Spartinivicinus poritis: one gene and its partners. The protein of the gene in region 1 binds, or shares a complex with, the protein of each later gene. Links are inferred from orthologs where the notes say so. Each region holds a gene or a part of one and is shown on either strand. Other genes may lie near its edges.

The links.
Region 2: the proteins of dnaN (region 1) and dnaX are in contact, whole or in part, in a cryo-EM structure (PDB 8GIZ), measured with the Escherichia coli proteins. The link is inferred for Spartinivicinus poritis from one-to-one orthologs.
Region 3: the proteins of dnaN (region 1) and dinB are in contact, whole or in part, in a solved structure (PDB 1OK7), measured with the Escherichia coli proteins. The link is inferred for Spartinivicinus poritis from one-to-one orthologs.

What each region holds. Positions count from the first base shown.
Region 1 is NZ_JAPMOU010000024.1:8,372-11,357, reverse strand. Bases 106-2,931 are described here. They hold dnaN (DNA polymerase III subunit beta), read right to left. Parts: upstream 2,158-2,931; coding sequence 1,054-2,157; downstream 106-1,053. Other genes in these bases: dnaA (chromosomal replication initiator protein DnaA), read right to left, coding at 2,209-2,931; recF (DNA replication/repair protein RecF), read right to left, coding at 106-1,030. Outside these bases: more of recF, read right to left, coding at 1-105; more of dnaA, read right to left, coding at 2,932-2,986. UniProt on the Escherichia coli protein: Confers DNA tethering and processivity to DNA polymerases and other proteins. Acts as a clamp, forming a ring around DNA (a reaction catalyzed by the clamp-loading complex) which diffuses in an ATP-independent manner freely and bidirectionally along dsDNA.
Region 2 is NZ_JAPMOU010000063.1:18,273-21,443, forward strand. Bases 101-3,111 are described here. They hold dnaX (DNA polymerase III subunit gamma/tau), read left to right. Parts: upstream 101-486; coding sequence 487-2,736; downstream 2,737-3,111. Other genes in these bases: ORQ98_RS26030 (YbaB/EbfC family nucleoid-associated protein), read left to right, coding at 2,777-3,103. UniProt on the Escherichia coli protein: Part of the beta sliding clamp loading complex, which hydrolyzes ATP to load the beta clamp onto primed DNA to form the DNA replication pre-initiation complex.
Region 3 is NZ_JAPMOU010000008.1:7,985-11,069, forward strand. Bases 1-2,925 are described here. They hold dinB (DNA polymerase IV), read left to right. Parts: upstream 1-872; coding sequence 873-1,979; downstream 1,980-2,925. Other genes in these bases: ORQ98_RS08275 (response regulator transcription factor), read right to left, coding at 1-637; ORQ98_RS08285 (DUF3461 family protein), read right to left, coding at 2,047-2,424; ORQ98_RS08290 (universal stress protein), read right to left, coding at 2,711-2,925. Outside these bases: more of ORQ98_RS08290, read right to left, coding at 2,926-3,085. UniProt on the Escherichia coli protein: Poorly processive, error-prone DNA polymerase involved in translesion repair and untargeted mutagenesis. Copies undamaged DNA at stalled replication forks, which arise in vivo from mismatched or misaligned primer ends.

The DNA of each region.
Region 1 (2,986 bases):
GCCATTCATAATCTAAAGATGTCTCTTCAACACATGTTATGAATGCTTGGCAATTCATTGTTTCAATAAGCTGACACAGCTTACTTTTCTTTTCATTATCTAACTCTGCTGCAATATCATCGATTAGATAAATACTCTGCTGGTTAGTAAATTTATTGAATAAAAAGCCTTGAGCAATTTTTAGTGCTGCTGTTACTAGCTTTAATTGTCCTCTTGAAAGTATTTCATCAGCTGACAAACCATCGACTTTTACCTTTATGTCTGCACGATGTGGGCCATATAAAGTGCGATGCTGGTTTTGCTCTTTATCAAAATTTGATGTAAGCAAGTCAAGCAATTCTACTTTCTTATCCCAGCCTGGATAGTAACTTAACGAGAGATCTGGTAAATCGATTAATTGAGAAACAATTTCATTAAAAACTGGGACAAATTGATCGATATAAAGCTGGCGTTGCTGATCAATTTTATTGGCTAAGTTAGCTAAAGATTCACTCCAAACTTTTAATTCAGTTGGTGATATTTTATCACGTCTCAGTAGACTATTCCGATGTTTTATGCATTTTTGCGCCTGCCTCCAGTGTTCCATATAGTGATGTTCCACGTGGAACACTCCCCAATCAAGAAACTGCCTTCTTAACTTTGGGCCACCTTCTAATAGCTGAAAAGTATCTGGGTTAATGATTTGAATCGGCAACAATTGTGCAAGTTGAGCAACAGTACGAACTTTTTCACCTGCATACCGAATCATCAACTCTCCAGACAAACTCCTTTTTAATCCTAACGGCAGCTTTCGATTACTTCCTACTGATAGCTCAGCAAAAACAGTGCACTCTTGAGACTGAGAATTAATGATTGGTTTAAGTTTGGTACTTCGAAATGAACGGGCCAGCCCAAGTAAATAAATAGATTCTAGTAAGCTGGTTTTGCCACTGCCATTTTTACCAATAAACAGGTTAATGCCAGTGGCAAACTCAAGGTCAACAGAACGTAGATTTCTTAAATTGGAAACTGATAAACGGGAAATGCTCATGCAGTATTTTCAATACAAGTCAATTACATCCGCATAGGCATTACTACAAATGTAGAGTCTCCATCTTCAAGCTCTTCCAATAGCACACTGCTGTTGGAGTCAGACAGTGTTAGTTTTACTTGGTCACCAGATAAAACTGATAACACATCAAGCAAGTAACCAACATTAAAGCCTATCTCCAAATGCTCTGAGTCATATTGAACATTAACATGCTCTTCTGCTTCTTCTTGGTCTGGGTTATTGGCAATAATAGTTAGTGCATTGTTATCCATCAACAACCGCACACCACGGTATTTTTCATTAGATAAAATTGCAGCACGGTTTAAAGACTGACGCAGTACTTGACGCTCTCCAACTAAAATTTTATCTCCACCCTTAGGAAGAACACGCTTATAATCAGGAAACTTGCCATCCACTAATTTTGAAGTAAATGAAAAGTCACCTGTATGAGCACGAATATGATTATTACTTAAAACAATGTTGACTGGCTCATCACCACCCGTCAGTAACCGTGCCATTTCTAAAATACCTTTACGTGGCACAATTACTTGCTGTAAATCAGCATTATTAATATCTGCCTCAACCGTACACATTGCTAGACGATGACCATCAGTAGCAACACCACGTAACTCACCTGGGCGCAGCTCTAGTAACATGCCATTTAAATAGTAACGAACATCCTGCTGTGCCATAGCGAATGCAGTACGATCAATTAAGCGACGAAGTTTTGCCTGAGAAACTGAAAATGAATGAGCACTCTCTCCTTCTTCTATATTAGGAAACTCAGTAGCAGGCAATGATGATAAAGTGAAGCGACTACGACCTGCACGAACTAAAACGCGTTGATCGTCCTGTTTAACTTCAATTTCTACTTCATCAGGCAGTGACTTACAAATATCCATTAGCTTACGAGCAGGAACAGTGATCTCTCCTGGTTGAGCTGATGACTCAAGTGGAACTCGACCAATGAACTCTACTTCCAAGTCAGTTCCTGTTAAAGATAACTGATTGTCTTCAACTACTAACAACACATTAGACAAAACCGGAAACGTATGCTTTCGCTCCACTACACCAGCTACTATTTGTAAAGGCCTAAGCAAAGCTTCCCGGGTAATAGTAAATTTCATCATTTCCTTCTCATACAAAAGTCGTCAACAGGAAAACCACTGTAATAATTTCTAAGTCGTTAATGACCGGAGCAAATTTTTGTAATCTTCTCTAATTTCTGAATCGGTTTCAGTCAGCTCTTTCACTTTACGGCAAGCATGCAAAACAGTCGTATGATCTCGCCCACCAAATGCATCACCTATTTCAGGTAATGAGTGATTGGTTAATTCTTTTGATAAAGCCATCGCCACCTGTCTTGGTCTAGCAACAGAACGGCTTCTCCGCTTGGATAAAATATCAGCAATCTTTATTTTATAGTACTCAGCAACCATTCGTTGGATATTATCAATACTGACCTGCTTATCTTGAAGTGCCAACAAATCTTTGAGGGACTCACGAATCAAGTCGATAGTAATTGGTCTGCCCAAAAAGTTAGCATGAGCAATTACCCGTTTTAGAGCACCCTCTAGCTCACGTACATTAGAACGCACTCGTTGTGCAATGAAAAAAGCAGACTCATGGGGTAAATCAATTTTCGCTTGCTCTGCTTTTTTCATTAAAATAGCTACCCGAGTTTCTAGCTCTGGAGGTTCAACAGCAACCGTCAAGCCCCAACCAAAACGAGACTTTAAGCGCTCTTCTAAGCCATTAATTTCTTTTGGATAGCGATCACAAGTAAGGATCATTTGCTGACCACCCTCCAAGAGAGCATTGAAAGTATGAAAAAACTCTTCTTGTGAACGCTCTTTACCAGCAAAAAACTGAATATCATCAATTAATAGTGCATCAACTGAACGATAGTATCGCTTAAAATCATTGATTGCGTTTAGCTGTAAGGCTTTCACCATA
Region 2 (3,171 bases), on another replicon or contig:
GCTATCGCATTTCAATGGGGCCATGCCACATCTCCGTCACCGGAATCCACCTTGCTTAGGTTAGCAGGTTGGCAAGGACGTCAGTCCTATTCTTGATGTATGTTGAATTAGTTGATAATAAGTTAACGTCTATATTTTTCTGTTAAAAGTTACTGAGTACTGCTTATGTTTTAAAGTTTTTTGCTGGCCAATAGCCATTTACCCAGCGCTCAATATAGTCAAACTTTATGTATAAAAATAGCATCAGTGGTCAATATTGTGAGCCTATTAAAGCAGTATCGACCTTGCAACTCAAGTATCCTTTTGCCTGGTATCTGATAATAGAAATGACGCAGTCATTAGGCTTTCCATATTATCCTACAGGTGCATGTCCCTTAGTAAACTCTTAGGCGTAAAAGCAAAGTTTGATATACTGAGAGGTTTTATCTGTTGCGGTAGGTAAAGTAGTATGCAACATCTCATCAATCAGCGATTTCAGGCAGCTAAATGAGCTATCAGGTATTGGCCAGAAAGTGGCGGCCAAAAACATTTAAAGCTATGGTTGGACAAAATCATGTACTCCAGGCATTAATTAATGCATTGGATCATGGCCGGTTACACCATGCCTATTTGTTTACTGGCACGCGAGGGGTGGGGAAAACCACCATTGCTCGTATTTTAGCCAAATGTTTGAACTGTGAAACGGGTATTAGCTCGGAGCCTTGTGGCCAATGTTCTGCCTGTCAGGAAATCGACCAGGGACGTTTTGTTGACCTGCTAGAAGTGGATGCGGCATCCCGAACCAAAGTAGAGGATACCCGCGAACTGTTGGATAATGTGCAGTATGCGCCTACCCGTGGTCGGTTTAAAGTATACCTGATTGACGAGGTGCATATGCTGTCAGCTCACAGTTTTAATGCATTACTCAAAACCCTTGAAGAACCGCCACCTCATGTGAAGTTTTTGTTGGCAACCACAGACCCGCAAAAACTGCCAATCACGATTTTGTCTCGGTGTTTACAGTTTGGCCTGAAAAATATGTCGCCAGAGCGGATAGTTGATTATCTGACAACGGTGTTGGAAGCCGAGCAGGTAGGCTATGAGTCAACAGCACTGTGGCAAATAGGTCGAGCTGCGGATGGCAGTATGCGGGATGCATTAAGCCTGACGGATCAAGCCATCGCTTTTGGTAATGGCCAGGTGACAGAAGATAAAGTCGCTGCCATGTTAGGCACGATTGATCAGCGGCAGGTCTATCGAGTAGTTGAGGCTTTAGCTAGTCAGCAGCCTGTCGCTGTCTTAGCGGCTGTTGCTCACTTAGCAGAATTTGCCCCTGACTATATTAGTGTATTAGCAGATATGCTGTCCGTGTTTCACCGGGTTGCGTTGGCGCAAATGGTGCCAGATGCTGTCGACAACAGTCAGGGTGATCAGCAGCAAATATTGGGATTAGCCACTGACATGACGGCAGAAGATGTACAACTGTTTTATCAGATTGGTTTGCAAGGGCGGCAGGATTTAGCGATTGCACCAGACCCTCGTTCAGGGTTTGAAATGGTATTGTTACGGATGCTGGCTTTTCGCCCTCAGCAAGGCCCAGTAGTACCTCCGACTCAGCCATTGCCTGGCACTGAAGAACCACCCATTGATAAGGCCAATGACAAGTCCAATGATAAGGTCTGTCAGCCTGGCCAAGGCAGTAATACATCAAGTGCAGCAGAAACCAATTCTATGGAAACTCACTCCTTAGAAGCCAATAGCCTACCTGGTCAATCAACCATTGCTAATGAGCCTCAACAGTCGCTAGAGCCTCAGCAATTGCCAGTGTCTCCTAAACATACGGAACCTACTACTTCTCAACAGGTGGTGGAGTCAAGCCCTGCCAATGCTGTGGTACAGGCGTTACCTGCTAGTGGGTTGGAGCAAAGTCCAGAGCCTGCAGGATACAAGCAAGCTGTGACTGATATCAGTCAAACCGATGTTAACCAGCCATCAGGGCAAGTGAGTCAGGCAACAATGACAAGTGATGCTGCTGCTGAGCTGGCCAGCTACCAACAATATGCAGAAGCGATGGTGCCGGATTATGAAGACTACTCCGCAGCCAGTGCATATCAACAACCATCACCTATAGCAGAGCAGCCAGTTGCCAGTTACCCCACTCCTGCTGTGGGCGCGGAACAACCAATGACTGGGGCTGCTGCAACTCAAGCGAGTACAAAGGTAGATAATACCTCTGCGCTTAAGCAAGCCATTGCCGCAACAGCAGTACCTGTTGAAGCAACGTTAACGACTTCAGAAATGGTTAAACCTGCTGCTTCGGCGACTATGCTTAAAGAAGAGGTAGCAAAAACATTTACGTTAACCACTGTAAAGCCAGAAGATTGGCCGCAACTCTATGCTCAGTTATCAATCAGTGGTGCGGCTAATGCCATTGCTCAGCAAATGGAGCTGGTCGAGATAACTGCCGGGCTTTGGTATTTTCGTATTGCCAAAGAACATACGGTATTACTGAATGACAGCCAGATTCAGCGGGTGAGCCAGGCGCTATCTCATTATTTTGCTACTGAAATTCAAGTATCACTTGATAAGGTAACAGCAACTAAAGCAGAAACCCCAGCCGCATATCGTGCCCGGAAGCGACGGGAGCGACAAGCTGCAGCAGAACAAAGTATTATTAGCGACCCAAATGTGCAGGCATTAATGCAGCACTTTTCTGCTACAATCGTCGAAAACTCAGTAATGCCAATCGACTCTTAAGCATTACTGGTATTTAGCCAAAGCAAAATGAGGTTTTTATATGTTTAAAGGTGGTATGGGCAACCTAATGAAACAAGCCCAGCAAATGCAAGAGCAAATGCAAAAAGTGCAAGAAGAACTGGCCAATGCCGAAGTGACAGGTGAGTCTGGTGCTGGGCTGGTAAGTATTGTGATGACAGGCCGCCATGATGTTAAGCGAGTGAATATTGACCCTAGCTTGCTGCAAGAAGATAAAGAAATGCTTGAAGATTTAATTGCGGCTGCAGTTAATGATGCAGTACGTAAAGTAGAAAAAAATAATCAAGATAAAATGGCCAACCTGACAGGTGGTATGAAGCTACCTGAGGGTTTTAAGTTTCCATTTTAGCAGCCAGAGAGGTAGGGGTAACGCACTCTAGTGGTGCCCCTCTCGTGCATTAGTCGACAGTTACAGCA
Region 3 (3,085 bases), on another replicon or contig:
TTGCCAGTTGCTTCATTAAAATGACGGCTTGGGTGCGATTACGAACATTTAGCTTTTTAAAAATAGCAGTAGCATGGGCTTTAATAGTCGCTTCAGAAACCCCTAGATCAAAAGCAATTTGTTTGTTCAATAAACCCTCTGTCATCATTATCAGCACTCGATATTGCTGAGGAGTGAGGGAGGCGAGCTTATCTGTTAAGTTATGTAGCTCTGGATTAGTGTTAGTGGGCTGGTTGGTGTATTGCTCAGGAAGCCATATTTCGCCATTAAAAATACAAGTCAGGGCTTTATTAATCAAAGGTAAGGGCGCTGACTTGGGAATAAACCCTGCAGCTCCTTGGTTCATTACTTGTTGGATAACACTGTGATCCTCGGATGCAGAGACAACAGCAATAGGAATGGCAGGGTGGTGGCTGCGCAAATAAATAAGTCCTGACAAACCATCAGCGCCAGGCATCATCAAGTCTAATAAAATTAAATCTAAATTTTGACATTGGCGCACTAATGTTTGCAGGCTTAACATTGAGTCTGCTTCTAGTAATTTTGCCTCTGGAAAACCTTGGCTTAAGGCTTGCTTTAACGCAGACCTGAATAAAGGATGGTCATCTGCAATGGCAATTGTATAAGGAGTTATCATCCTTCTTACCTCTAATATCGTGTCCTATCGCCAGTTAGTCCATGGGTAGTGAGTTTTGCTATGGTAAGCTTAATATACAAAGGTTACTACTTATAGACTTTAGGGCACCCCTAACAACTATCAGGGTGGCCCTTTTAAAGGCATTATGCGTTTTATTTTAGAAAATAGATAGTAGTGGGTATTGGTTTGACTTTGCAACAGCTTATCGGAAACCTATCAGCTGGTAACAAGTGTAGTGCAACGGAAAATTATTCATTTAGATTGTGATTGTTTTTTTGCCGCTATAGAGGTAAGAGATAATCCGCGACTCACAGGAAAGCCAGTTGCTGTCGGTGGGGCTCCAGAGAAACGAGGGGTCATTGCAACCTGTAATTATGAGGCGCGCCAATATGGGGTGCGTTCAGCAATTGCCTCTGCCTATGCGAAAAAACTGTGCCCTGAGCTGATTATTATAAAACCACGAATGTCGTATTATCGTGAGATATCTGGCTCTATTCAGGCAATTTTTCATGAGTATACCGACTTAGTTGAGCCCCTCTCGTTAGATGAGGCATTTTTAGATGTGTCCAATAGCACTTATTGTAAAGGCAGTGCCACACTGATTGCAGAAGAAATTCGCCAGCGAGTGTACGACACGCAACATATTACAATCTCGGCAGGGGTCGCACCCAATAAGTTTTTAGCCAAAATTGCCAGTGATTGGCGTAAGCCGAATGGCTTGTTTGTTATTGCACCAAACCAAGTAGCTGAGTTTGTTTTAAAACTGCCAGTGAATAAAATATATGGGGTAGGTAAAGTGACAGCAACAAAGTTGAGTACAATGGGAATTGCAACTTGTGGAGATTTGCAACAGTTTTCGCTGGATACGTTAATTAATAAGTTTGGTGTATTTGGTGAGCGTTTATATGAACTAGCGCAAGGGATTGATCACCGGCAAGTGCAGTCTGTTAGACGGCGTAAGTCACTCAGCATAGAGCACACTTATCCTGATGATCTAGTCGATTGGTCAGCCATCCAGACACAGATTCCAGCATTACTGGCAGACTTAGAAGTAAGGCTGGTTCCTAAGCTGGAAGAGGGGTATGCCATTGGTAAACGACTAGTAAAGGTTAAGTTTCATGATTTTACTCAAACCACATTAGCAGAAGCTTGTCAGCCTCAATCTATACAAGAAGTGCTCACTGTTGGTGATTATCAAAGACTATTCTCTAGTGCATTTCAAAGAGGTAAAAAGCCAGTAAGGTTGCTGGGTATTGGGGTAGGTTTAATTGACTTGTATGAAAGGAACCCTGTTGAGCAGTTGGAGTTGTTTCCACTAAAAGGGTTTTCTGAGAAACAATGACACCCGCTTAGTGGCTAAGCCGGTGTCTTGCGCAAAAAGATCTGAATAATATTACCAAAATGTGTAGTTACAGGTGTTTAAGCTGCTCTTCGATTTCGGTGATTTTATTGCTAACGACCTTTTCTAGGTGTTTTAAGTCTTGAAGAATTTTCTTCTTGTGATCAATTATTTCTTTGTCATGCTTGGTGACTTGATCTAATTCATCAACAACATGCCTTAAAATAGGCGAAATTTCTGTGACATCTTTATATTTGTGGGTACCGCTATCAACCAATACTGTTTTCTTTTGGCGGGGGTACTTAAATTTTTCACTACGGGCAAATAATGAGCCTTTTTCTTTTTTGTAGTAAATTTTAAGTATATCGTATTCTGCTTCTGAACGAAGGCTATAGCGATCGATATTTTCGATGGCTGTAATGCCCATGCTTTTTAAATGCTCGTACATAACTCTACCTGATCTAATTGCTAAATTACTAAAGTTGCCCTTAATAAGTGTACTGCCTGATAGTCTTTTGTCACTCCGGACTAATACGAAAAATCCTTTGGCGTGAATGCTAGGGGTACTTATAACGTAGGTAAGTTTAGCTAGTAAGTTGTTATTAGAGGAGGGTATTTACGAGGAATATACTTATCAACTAGGGCGCAGTCATAAGTGTTTTATGAAGAAACTACTGCTATCTTTTTGCAGCAAGGGCAGTAGTTTCTATTAGATAAAGATGAAAAGCAAGTAATTACTTAATAACAAGTATGCTAGTGTTGCAATGCTCTACTACTTTAGCAGTTACTGAGCCAAGGAAAAAGTGATTTAGCTTGCTGTTATGAGTGGCAATGACGACCAGATCGATATCGCTTTGGCTGATTTTTTTAAGAATTTTTTTATAAGCTTTACCTTCAGCTACATCGACTTCGTAATTGACCCCTTCTGGTAGTTGCTGTTTTGCATACTCTTTTAGTCGAGCTTTTAAGTCAGCTAATGCTTCTCGCATCACTTCTGTTGGAAAGTGATTTGATACGATTGGCATGTTAAAGCCAGGAATTACAGTGAACAGATGTAAAGTGGCATTATTCGACTGGGCAAGGAAAATGGCGGTATCGATTGCTTTTTG